2 linked regions of the Ketobacter sp. MCCC 1A13808 genome follow. The protein of the gene in region 1 interacts with the protein of each later gene in a pairwise test. Links are inferred from orthologs where the notes say so. Each region holds a gene or a part of one and is shown in the gene's direction. Other genes may lie near its edges.

What was found.
Region 2: the proteins of ftsL (region 1) and ftsB interact in binary tests that used the Escherichia coli proteins (3 or more experiments, as listed by UniProt). The link is inferred for Ketobacter sp. MCCC 1A13808 from one-to-one orthologs.

The regions. Positions count from the first base shown.
Region 1 is NZ_VRKW01000001.1:827,249-831,992, reverse strand. The notes cover bases 1,631-4,629. They hold ftsL (cell division protein FtsL), read left to right. Parts: upstream 1,631-2,984; coding sequence 2,985-3,275; downstream 3,276-4,629. Other genes in these bases: FT643_RS03540 (peptidoglycan D,D-transpeptidase FtsI family protein), read left to right, coding at 3,272-4,629; rsmH (16S rRNA (cytosine(1402)-N(4))-methyltransferase RsmH), read left to right, coding at 2,050-2,988; mraZ (division/cell wall cluster transcriptional repressor MraZ), read left to right, coding at 1,631-2,050. Outside these bases: rsmI (16S rRNA (cytidine(1402)-2'-O)-methyltransferase), read left to right, coding at 1-779; more of mraZ, read left to right, coding at 1,589-1,630; more of FT643_RS03540, read left to right, coding at 4,630-4,744. UniProt on the Escherichia coli protein: Essential cell division protein. May link together the upstream cell division proteins, which are predominantly cytoplasmic, with the downstream cell division proteins, which are predominantly periplasmic.
Region 2 is NZ_VRKW01000005.1:74,947-79,461, forward strand. The notes cover bases 54-2,873. They hold ftsB (cell division protein FtsB), read left to right. Parts: upstream 54-1,213; coding sequence 1,214-1,534; downstream 1,535-2,873. Other genes in these bases: eno (phosphopyruvate hydratase), read left to right, coding at 54-1,092; ispD (2-C-methyl-D-erythritol 4-phosphate cytidylyltransferase), read left to right, coding at 1,538-2,248; ispF (2-C-methyl-D-erythritol 2,4-cyclodiphosphate synthase), read left to right, coding at 2,287-2,769; truD (tRNA pseudouridine(13) synthase TruD), read left to right, coding at 2,766-2,873. In the rest of the region: more of eno, read left to right, coding at 1-53; more of truD, read left to right, coding at 2,874-3,803; FT643_RS11560 (protein-L-isoaspartate(D-aspartate) O-methyltransferase), read left to right, coding at 4,037-4,515. UniProt on the Escherichia coli protein: Essential cell division protein. May link together the upstream cell division proteins, which are predominantly cytoplasmic, with the downstream cell division proteins, which are predominantly periplasmic.

The DNA.
Region 1 (4,744 bases):
CTGTGGATGTTTTGAAACAAGTCGACATAATTGCAGCGGAAGACACACGCCATAGTCGTAAGTTGCTTGATCATTACGGGATCGCTACGAAAATGATGGCCGTGCACGATCATAATGAAGCAGACAAAATAACCGCGTTGCTCGATGTGCTCAATCAAGGACAGTCGATAGCGTTAATCTCGGATGCGGGTACTCCCTTGATCAGTGACCCGGGTTATCGTCTGGTTCGCGGTGTGCGTGAGCAGGGGGGCAGCGTTGTAGCTATTCCAGGGCCTTGTGCTGCAATAGCGGCACTTTCTATTGCGGGGTTGCCCACCGACCGGTTTCTGTTTGTCGGCTTTTTGTCGGCAAAGCAGCAGGCGCGCCGGGCACAGCTGGAGCAATTTGTTAATGAGCGGGCGACGTTGGTTTTATATGAATCACCCAAGCGCATTTTAGATTGTATCGCGGATGCCGAGCTGGTTTTGGGTGAAGACAGGACGATGGCGCTGGTAAAAGAAATCACGAAAACCTTTGAAACAGTCAGGACGGGTACGGGTCGACAATTGAGGGATTGGCTGCTTGAAAGTGATGCCCACCGTAAAGGCGAATTCGTGGTTTTAATAGAGGGGGTGCAGGATGCAGGGCGGGTGCCTAGTATTGACCCTTCTGTATTGCGGGCGTTGAACCTGGCACATCAAAGTATGCCCTTGAAGAAAGCCTGTGCTTTGGTTTCCGAATTAAGTGGAGTGGCAAAAAACGCGCTTTATGAGGCCGCAATTGCAAACAGCAATGAATAATTGCTTGATTCCTTAACCCCTTAGGCGTATTTTGCTCAACTAGAGTCAGCCAGGCAGTCGCTCTTGATCAGGTTTGTCCTGGTCGGGGGAGGAAAGTCCGGGCTCCATAGGGTAAGGTGCCAGGTAACGCCTGGGCGGTGAAAACCGACGGAAAGTGCAGCAGAAAGTATACCGCCTAAGCCAGTTCGCTGGCCGGTAAGGTTGAAAAGGTGCGGTAAGAGCGCACCGCGCGACTGGTAACAGATCGTGGCGATGGAAAACCCCACCCGGAGCAAGACCAAATAGGAATCCATTGGCGTGACCCGCGCTGGATTCGGGTAGGTTGCTAGAGGCGCACGGTGACGCGCGTCCCAGAGGAATGACTGTCCACGACAGAACCCGGCTTATCGGCTGACTCTATATTTTTTGCCCGGATTGAGCCCCTGACGCTCAATCCGCCCCCGGTGTAATAACCATTGTTCTAAAAATTCCCTGCCTTATATCTCGAAATGTTCTCTGTCGCTTGAAGCCACATTAAGAGTGGCTTCTATCTGACTGTTTTGACTTATTTTTTTGTTCGCTTTGTGCGCACTGCAGGATATCCTTGTCGTCCTAAGTCTTTGTTTTTCCGTATCAAATTCACGTTTTTGACTGTCCTTTCGGCTTGACAATAACCCGTACCGCTCCCTATAGTGTGCTTAAGGTGTCACATTGTGGAAGTTTGTGGGATGTAGTGGTTTAAAATGGTGTGTTCGGGTCGGTTCTGAGCCTCCATGTCGATGGGTGTCGAAAGCTACGGAACGTCTAGCTTCATATAGGTAATATAAGACGTGTTATTCAGAGGACCAAGCGCGCTAAGTGTTGATGCGAAAGGCCGGATGGTGATGCCAAGCCGCTTTCGTGAAGCGTTGTCTGAATATTGTGAAGGAAAGCTGGTCGTCACCGTGGATTTCGAAGGTCACTGCCTCACCATGCATCCCCTGCCGGATTGGCAGGAAATCGAACAAAAGCTTCTATCTATGCCCTCGCTAAACTCATCGACCCGTCGTTTGCAGCGCTTAATATTCGGCTATGCCACCGAAGTTGAAATGGATAGTAATGGCCGCGTCAGCCTGCCGCAATTACTGCGGGATAAAGTCGATCTGGATAAAAAAATCATGCTTGTGGGCGTAGGTAAAAAATTCGAAATCTGGTCTGAAAACAAATGGTCAGATAGTTATCAGGGCTGGGTGGATGAAGGTCCTGTCAATCTTGAGGAACTTCCCGAATTCGCACAATCTTTGGTGCTGTGATGGAAGTCCGAGAATTGAAACACGAAACCGTACTCCTTGACGAAGCGGTAGAGGCTCTAGTGACAAACCTGTCTGGTGTATACATTGACGCAACTTTCGGTCGAGGCGGCCACTCATTTCAGGTGTTGGCACGCTTGTCCGCAGACGGTGGTCTTATTGGTTTGGATAAAGATCCCGAGGCCATTCGGGCCGGTACGAAACTGGCCGAATCGGATGCCCGTTTTAATATCGTCCACACCTCTTTTGCTGATCTGGAGCAGGTCATTGCTCAGCGCGGGTTGACGGGACAGATTGACGGCGTTTTGTTGGACCTGGGCGTTTCCTCGCCGCAGTTGGATGATCCGGAGCGTGGTTTTAGCTTTATGAACGACGGCCCGCTGGATATGCGCATGAATAACCAGGCCGGAAGAACAGCGGCGGACTGGTTGAACGTAGCAGGCGCTGACGAGATCGCCACAATATTGAAAGAGTTCGGTGAGGAGCGTTTCTCTAGGCGGATTGCCCGGGCCATTGTCGAATACCGAGACCAGCAGCCACTGACGACCACAGCTCAGTTAGCTGGAGTTATTGCCAAGGCGAGCCCTTCCCGAGAAAAAGGCAAGCATCCGGCAACCCGATCTTTTCAGGCTATCCGGATTTATATCAATCGTGAACTTGACGACTTGGCCGACACGCTGGATCAATGCCTGGCTGTGTTAAAGCAGGGTGGCCACTTAGTCGTTATCAGTTTCCATTCGCTAGAAGACCGGATTGTTAAAAGGTTTATTCAACGCAAAGAAAAAGGCGAACCGCTCCCCCGGCATCTGCCGGTTCGTGATGAGATGGTGCAGCGGGAATTACGCAGTCTGGGCAAAGCGATTAAAGCCAGTGACGAGGAAGTGGCCCGGAATGTTCGCGCACGAAGCGCCATTATGCGAGTCGCGGAGAAGTTATCATGATTGCCTGTCCGGCCAATTCCAGTAAAGCATGGATGCTAGTAGTGATCGCGTTTATGGCCGTGCTTGTATCCTGTATAGCGGTCATTTATTCCAGTTTTGAAACCCGGCGCCTGGTAGCCAAGCACCAATTTTTGCAGAAGAAAAACAATTCCATGCAAGTGGAGTGGGGGCAGTTATTGCTGGAGCAGAGCACTTGGGGTTCCTATAACCGCGTCGAGCAACTGGCAGGTTCAAAATTAAGGATGCGGGTGCCTTCGCCCAGCGAGATAATCATGGTGGAACGATGAGTACGGCTCAGGGAAAACTGGCGTTCAGTTGGCGCTATGGTGCTGTACTGGTGCTTTTCGTGCTGCTTGCTATGACTGTTGTTGGCCGATTGTTATATTTGCAGATTGAATCACAGGGCTTTTTACAGGACCAGGGTGACCGTCGTGTGGTTCGCATAGAAAAAATCCCGGCCTATCGCGGCATAATTGAGGATCGGAACGGTGAACCTTTAGCGGTTAGTACGCCCGTTAAATCCATTTGGGCGAATCCCAAAGAATTGATTGATGCCCAGTACGCCTGGGGTTTTCTGGCAGAAAAAACCGGTTACACAGAAGCCAGATTGCGCGATCGTATTTTGAGAAATCAAAATAAACAGTTCATTTATTTGCGCCGTCACATGAATCCTTCCAAGGCGGAAAGCATTCTCAGCCTGAGCATCCCGGGTGTTTACGGAGTTGAGGAGCACCGTCGCTATTATCCCGCTGGAGAAGTGACCAGTCATCTGGTTGGTTTTTCTAATATAGATGAAGAAGGTCAGGAAGGCATTGAATTGTCTTTTGATCAATATTTGCAGGGAGAGGCGGGCAAGAAACGCGTAATCAAAGACTTGCGACATCGTATCATCAAAGATGTCGGATTAATCAACGCTCCTGCACCGGGCAGCAATATTACCCTGAGTATCGATTTGCGAGCGCAGTATCTGGCCTACCGCGAATTGCTTTCCGCTGTTACGGAATATAAGGCAACCTCCGGGAGTGCCGTAGCTATCGATATTAAGACCGGTGAAGTCTTGGCGCTGGTGAATCACCCGTCGTATAACCCGAACAATCGCACCCGTAAGGACGTTGAAAACTTTCGTAATCGAGCCGTTACAGATGTTTTTGAGCCGGGATCGACAGTAAAACCGTTCACCGTGGCTGCGGCGCTGGAAAGTGGCAAATGGCAGGTGCACAGTAAATTAGATACGTCCCCCGGATATTTGCGGGTTGGTAGTAAATCCATCCGCGACATGGCGAATTACGGGGTGATTGACCTGGGAAAAGTCATCGCAAAGTCCAGCAATGTAGGTGCCAGCAAGCTTGCACTGTCCATGGAGTCCGGTGCGCTAAGCGCGTTTTTCCACCGGATTGGCCTGGGTGAAGCGACAGGGGTCGGTTTCCCCGGTGAAAGCGTCGGAATGCTTCCGGCGCGTTCGCGTTGGCGTCCGATTGAGGTCGCTACATTGTCGTATGGTTATGGACTTTCCGTTACCGCTTTACAGATGGCGCAAGCTTATGCAGTGCTAGGTTCTGGGGGCATCAAACGACAGATTAGTTTGCTGAAAGTAGACGGCGACGTTAAGGGTGAGCGGGTGCTGGATGAAACCGTGGCGAATGCGGTGTTGCACATGATGGAAGGGGTTGTTGACGAGCGTGGCACTGCACGCAAAGCCCGTGTTCCGGGCTACCGTGTGGCGGGCAAAACCGGCACCGTGCATAAAGTTAGTAGC
Region 2 (4,515 bases), on another replicon or contig:
GCGATAAACCAAGATATCGCCGAGCTGTTGAAAGGTAAGGACTCCCTGGACCAGAAAAAAATTGATCAGTTGATGATTGATGCGGATGGCACTGAAAACAAATCCAAATTCGGCGCCAACGCCATTCTTGCGGTATCGCTCGCCAATGCCAAGGCGGCAGCGGTCTATAAACAGGTTCCATTATTTCAGCACATCAGTGAAATCGCCGATGGCAAAGCCGGACCCTACAGCATGCCGGTGCCGATGATGAATATCATCAACGGCGGCGAGCATGCCGATAACAACGTAGACATCCAGGAATTTATGATTCAGCCGGTGGGTGCACCGAATTTTGCTGAAGCTCTGCGGTATGGTGCCGAAATCTTTCATTCATTAAAAAGTGTATTGCAGGCTCGTGGCCTGAGTACGGCGGTTGGCGATGAGGGTGGTTTTGCACCGGATCTGGCATCCAATGAAGAAGCATTGACGGTCATTGTGGAAGCGGTAGAAAAAGCCGGCTACGAGTTAGGAAAAGACATAACCCTGGCGTTGGACTGCGCTGCGTCCGAATTTTATAAGGATGGCAAATACGTCCTGGCAGGGGATAACAAAGTACTGGATTCGGAAGGTTTTGCAGATTATCTGGCAGACTTGTGCAGCCGTTATCCGATCGCTTCTATTGAAGACGGCCTGGACGAAAGCGATTGGGATGGATGGAAAGTCCTGACCGAAAAGCTGGGTGACAAAGTCCAGTTGGTCGGCGATGACTTGTTCGTAACCAATACCCAAATCCTGCAGCAGGGTATCGATAAAAAAATTGCTAACAGCATCCTGATCAAGTTCAATCAGATTGGCAGTCTGAGTGAAACTCTGGCCGCCATTAAAATGGCAAAAGATGCAGGTTACACCGCGGTCATTTCTCACCGCTCCGGTGAAACCGAAGACGCTACCATTGCTGACCTGGCGGTAGCCACGGCGGCTGGCCAGATCAAGACCGGTTCACTGTGCCGTTCTGACCGGGTAGCGAAATACAATCAACTACTGCGTATTGAAGAAATTATCGGTGATATCGCGCCCTATAAAGGACGTGCAGAGTTCACAGCTCTGAAGTAGTAGTAGAATCCGCCTCCCCGTAACGGATTTCAGCTAAACCGTTACGGGACTCGCGGGCTTGACGCCTGTCATAATTGCCCCCATTCTTAAATCACCAATACATCCCGTTACAGCAGTGGTTATGACCGATCAACCCCAACAGCAATGGATCACCTTGCCCCGGGTCCTATTCTGGATCCTGATCCTGATGTTTTTTCTGCTACAACTGCGCCTGTGGATTGGTGAAGGCAGTCTGGCAGACGTGTGGCGCCTGAGTGGCGAAACTGAGCGGCAGGAACAGGAAAACCACATCGTCTCTGAACGCAATAAGCGTTTGCAGGCGGAAGTAAAAAACCTCAAGGAAGGACTTGATGCAGTGGAAGAGCGAGCGCGAACCCAGCTGGGTATGGTAAAAGAGGACGAAACTTTTTTTCTTATCATTGACGGCCAACAGCAGCAATAATCTATGAGTACATCTCCAGTGATTTGGTGCGTCGTCCCGGCGGCGGGGGTGGGCAAGCGTTTTGGCGCATCGAAACCAAAGCAGTATTTGCCCTTCCATGGCATGACCGTATTCGAATCAACCCTGCAGCGTTTGCTTGAAGTACAGGGAATTCAGCAAGTCGTCGTTGCTATCAGCACCGAAGATGCTTTTTTCAAAAAGCTCCCGGTCGCTCGTAATTGCAAAGTGAAATCCGTGATCGGAGGAGCCGAGCGTTGCCATTCCGTGCTTAATGGTTTGCGTTATTTGTCTAATTTGGGTTCAGATCAGGACTGGGTTTTGGTGCATGATGTGGCCCGTCCCTGTGTGCGCGCAGCGGACATTCAGAAGCTCATCGAACAAGTAATTCAGTTTGATAGCGTTGGCGGGATTCTGGGTAACCCGGTTCGCGATACGATGAAGCGAGCGAACCGGGTTAATGAAATTGTGGACACCGTGGACCGCAACCAGTTGTGGCACGCACTGACACCACAGATGTTTCGTTTGGGCGCTTTAACATCTGCGCTGACGTCAGCCTTGGCGGATGATGTCGTGGTGACCGACGAGGCTCAAGCCATGGAGCGGGTCGGATATCACCCGCTCTTGGTTGAAGGCCACAATGACAATATCAAAATTACCCACCCGCAAGACTTGCCGTTGGCTGAATTGTTTGCACAACAGCAAACTGCCCCGTAAATTAACCCCGCTGGTTGCTGGAAATAGACAGGTACAACATGTTTCGAATTGGACACGGATACGACGTACATCGCTTCGGAGACGGCGATCATCTGGTATTGGGCGGCGTGAAAATCCCTTATCAGCAGGGTTTTGTGGCGCATTCAGACGGCGATGTTGCTTTGCACGCATTGGCGGACGCTTTATTGGGCGCAGCGGCTTTGGGGGATATTGGCCGTCACTTTCCTGATACGGATGCTCGGTATAAGGGTGCGGACAGCCGCATACTTCTTCGTCATGTACTGAAACTGGTTCAGAAGGAGGGTTATCGGGTGGGTAATGTGGATGTCACTATCGTCGCTCAAGCTCCTAAGATGGCCCCGCATATAGAGAGCATGAAGCAGAATATTGCGGCTGATCTGGAATTGGCGATTAACGCGGTTAATGTAAAAGCCACCACGACAGAACAGCTGGGTTTCGCCGGCCGCAAAGAAGGCATTGCCGTGCATGCGGTGGCATTGCTAATGGCGGAGCACCGATGACAGTGATGCACCAGGCTTTGCCCGCCTATGGATTTGAGTCCGCACCTTACGCCCACGGTGAACCCCTTGCGCGTGCGGATTTTAAAACCCGGCCGGAGGACTTTGTGGTGGAAGAAGTGCTCGGTTTTGAGCCGGGTGGAGAAGGGGAGCATTTGTTTCTACTGGTGCAAACCGATGCTCATAACACCCGCCATACCCAGCGCTGCCTGGCTCGTCATTTTAATGTGGCCAAGCAAGCGGTCAGTTATTCGGGAATGAAGGACCGGCGCGGGCTAACCAGTCAATGGTTTTCCATTCATCTGCCGGGGAAGGCTATCGAACCCGATGCGGATGAGCTGGCGCAACAGGGCTTTAATGTGTTGCGTTGGCAAAGACACAATAAAAAGCTGCGCATTGGCACCCATAAATACAACCGTTTTCATATTGTTCTGCGTAACCTGAGCCAGATCGAGCGCCTGAATTCACGCTTGCCCGAGTTGAAAAATCTGGGTGTGCCCAACTATTTCGGTGCTCAGCGCTTTGGGCATGGTGGGGCGAATATCGAAGAAGCCTTGCAGTGGGTCGAACAGGGTAAATTACCAGCAGACCGCTTGCTCAGGAGCCGTGTGTTGTCGACGCTCCGTGGCTGGCTGTTTAACGGAGTGTTAGCCGATCGTGTCGCTAACGGCACCTGGAATCAATGGCAGGATCAGGATTTGATCCAATTGAACGGCACCCAGAGCTTTTTTACCGAACCGCAGTGGGATGACCAGTTACAGCAGCGCTTCCTGTCTGACGATATACACCTGTCAGCCTATCTGGCCGGTTGCGATCAGGCCGGTACGATCCCGGATCAGATGTTACTCTTGTTCAACCAAGCGAGAATGGAAGCTGAGCCCCGACCGCTGCGACTGAAAGCACAACAATTGCGGTGGAATGGGGACGCGAACGCACTGCAAATACAGTTCAATCTGCAAAAGGGCGCTTATGCGACCAGCGTGCTCAGGGAGCTGGTGCTATTAAATGATCGCTCAGGTCAGCAGGAACAAATATAGAAACCATTTGCCCTGTAAAGTCTCTGCAAACTTCTCGCTGTTTTGCTAACCTTCTTTTAGAATGAATTTTAAATAACGGTTGCCTCTAAAAAGCGGATTAATACCGATGTGCTGATCACAGGCAACCAATAAAAAGAGCCCATTCCTGGGGGGAGCTTTCCCCTGTGGGGCAGGACGAGGATTCTCGATTGAACGACTCATTTTCTTTAAGTGCGGGGGTGGCTGGAATCGGCATGACCTCTCAGCGAACGCGGGAGCGTTTAATAGCGCGTTTGCAGGATCAAGGTATAACAAATTTTGCTGTTTTAGACGCAATCCGCAGCATTCCCAGACACCTGTTTGTAGACGAAGCATTAGCGCACCGTGCTTATGAAGACACGGCATTACCTATCGGCCACAACCAAACCATATCGCAGCCCTATATCGTTGCCCGAATGACGGAATTACTGCTGCAGGGCGGGCCGCTGAATAAGGTTCTCGAAATCGGCACCGGGTCTGGTTATCAAACCGCGGTACTCTCGGCATTTGCCAGTGAAATTTATTCTCTGGAACGTATAAAAGCGTTGCAGGAAAAAGCACGTCAACGCTTACGAGCGTTACGCATGAACAACGTGGTGTTTCGCTATGCGGACGGTAATGTGGGCCTGCAGGAAAAAGCCCCCTTCGATGGTATTCTGGCCGCTGCGGCACCGGCAGAAGTACCGCAAGAACT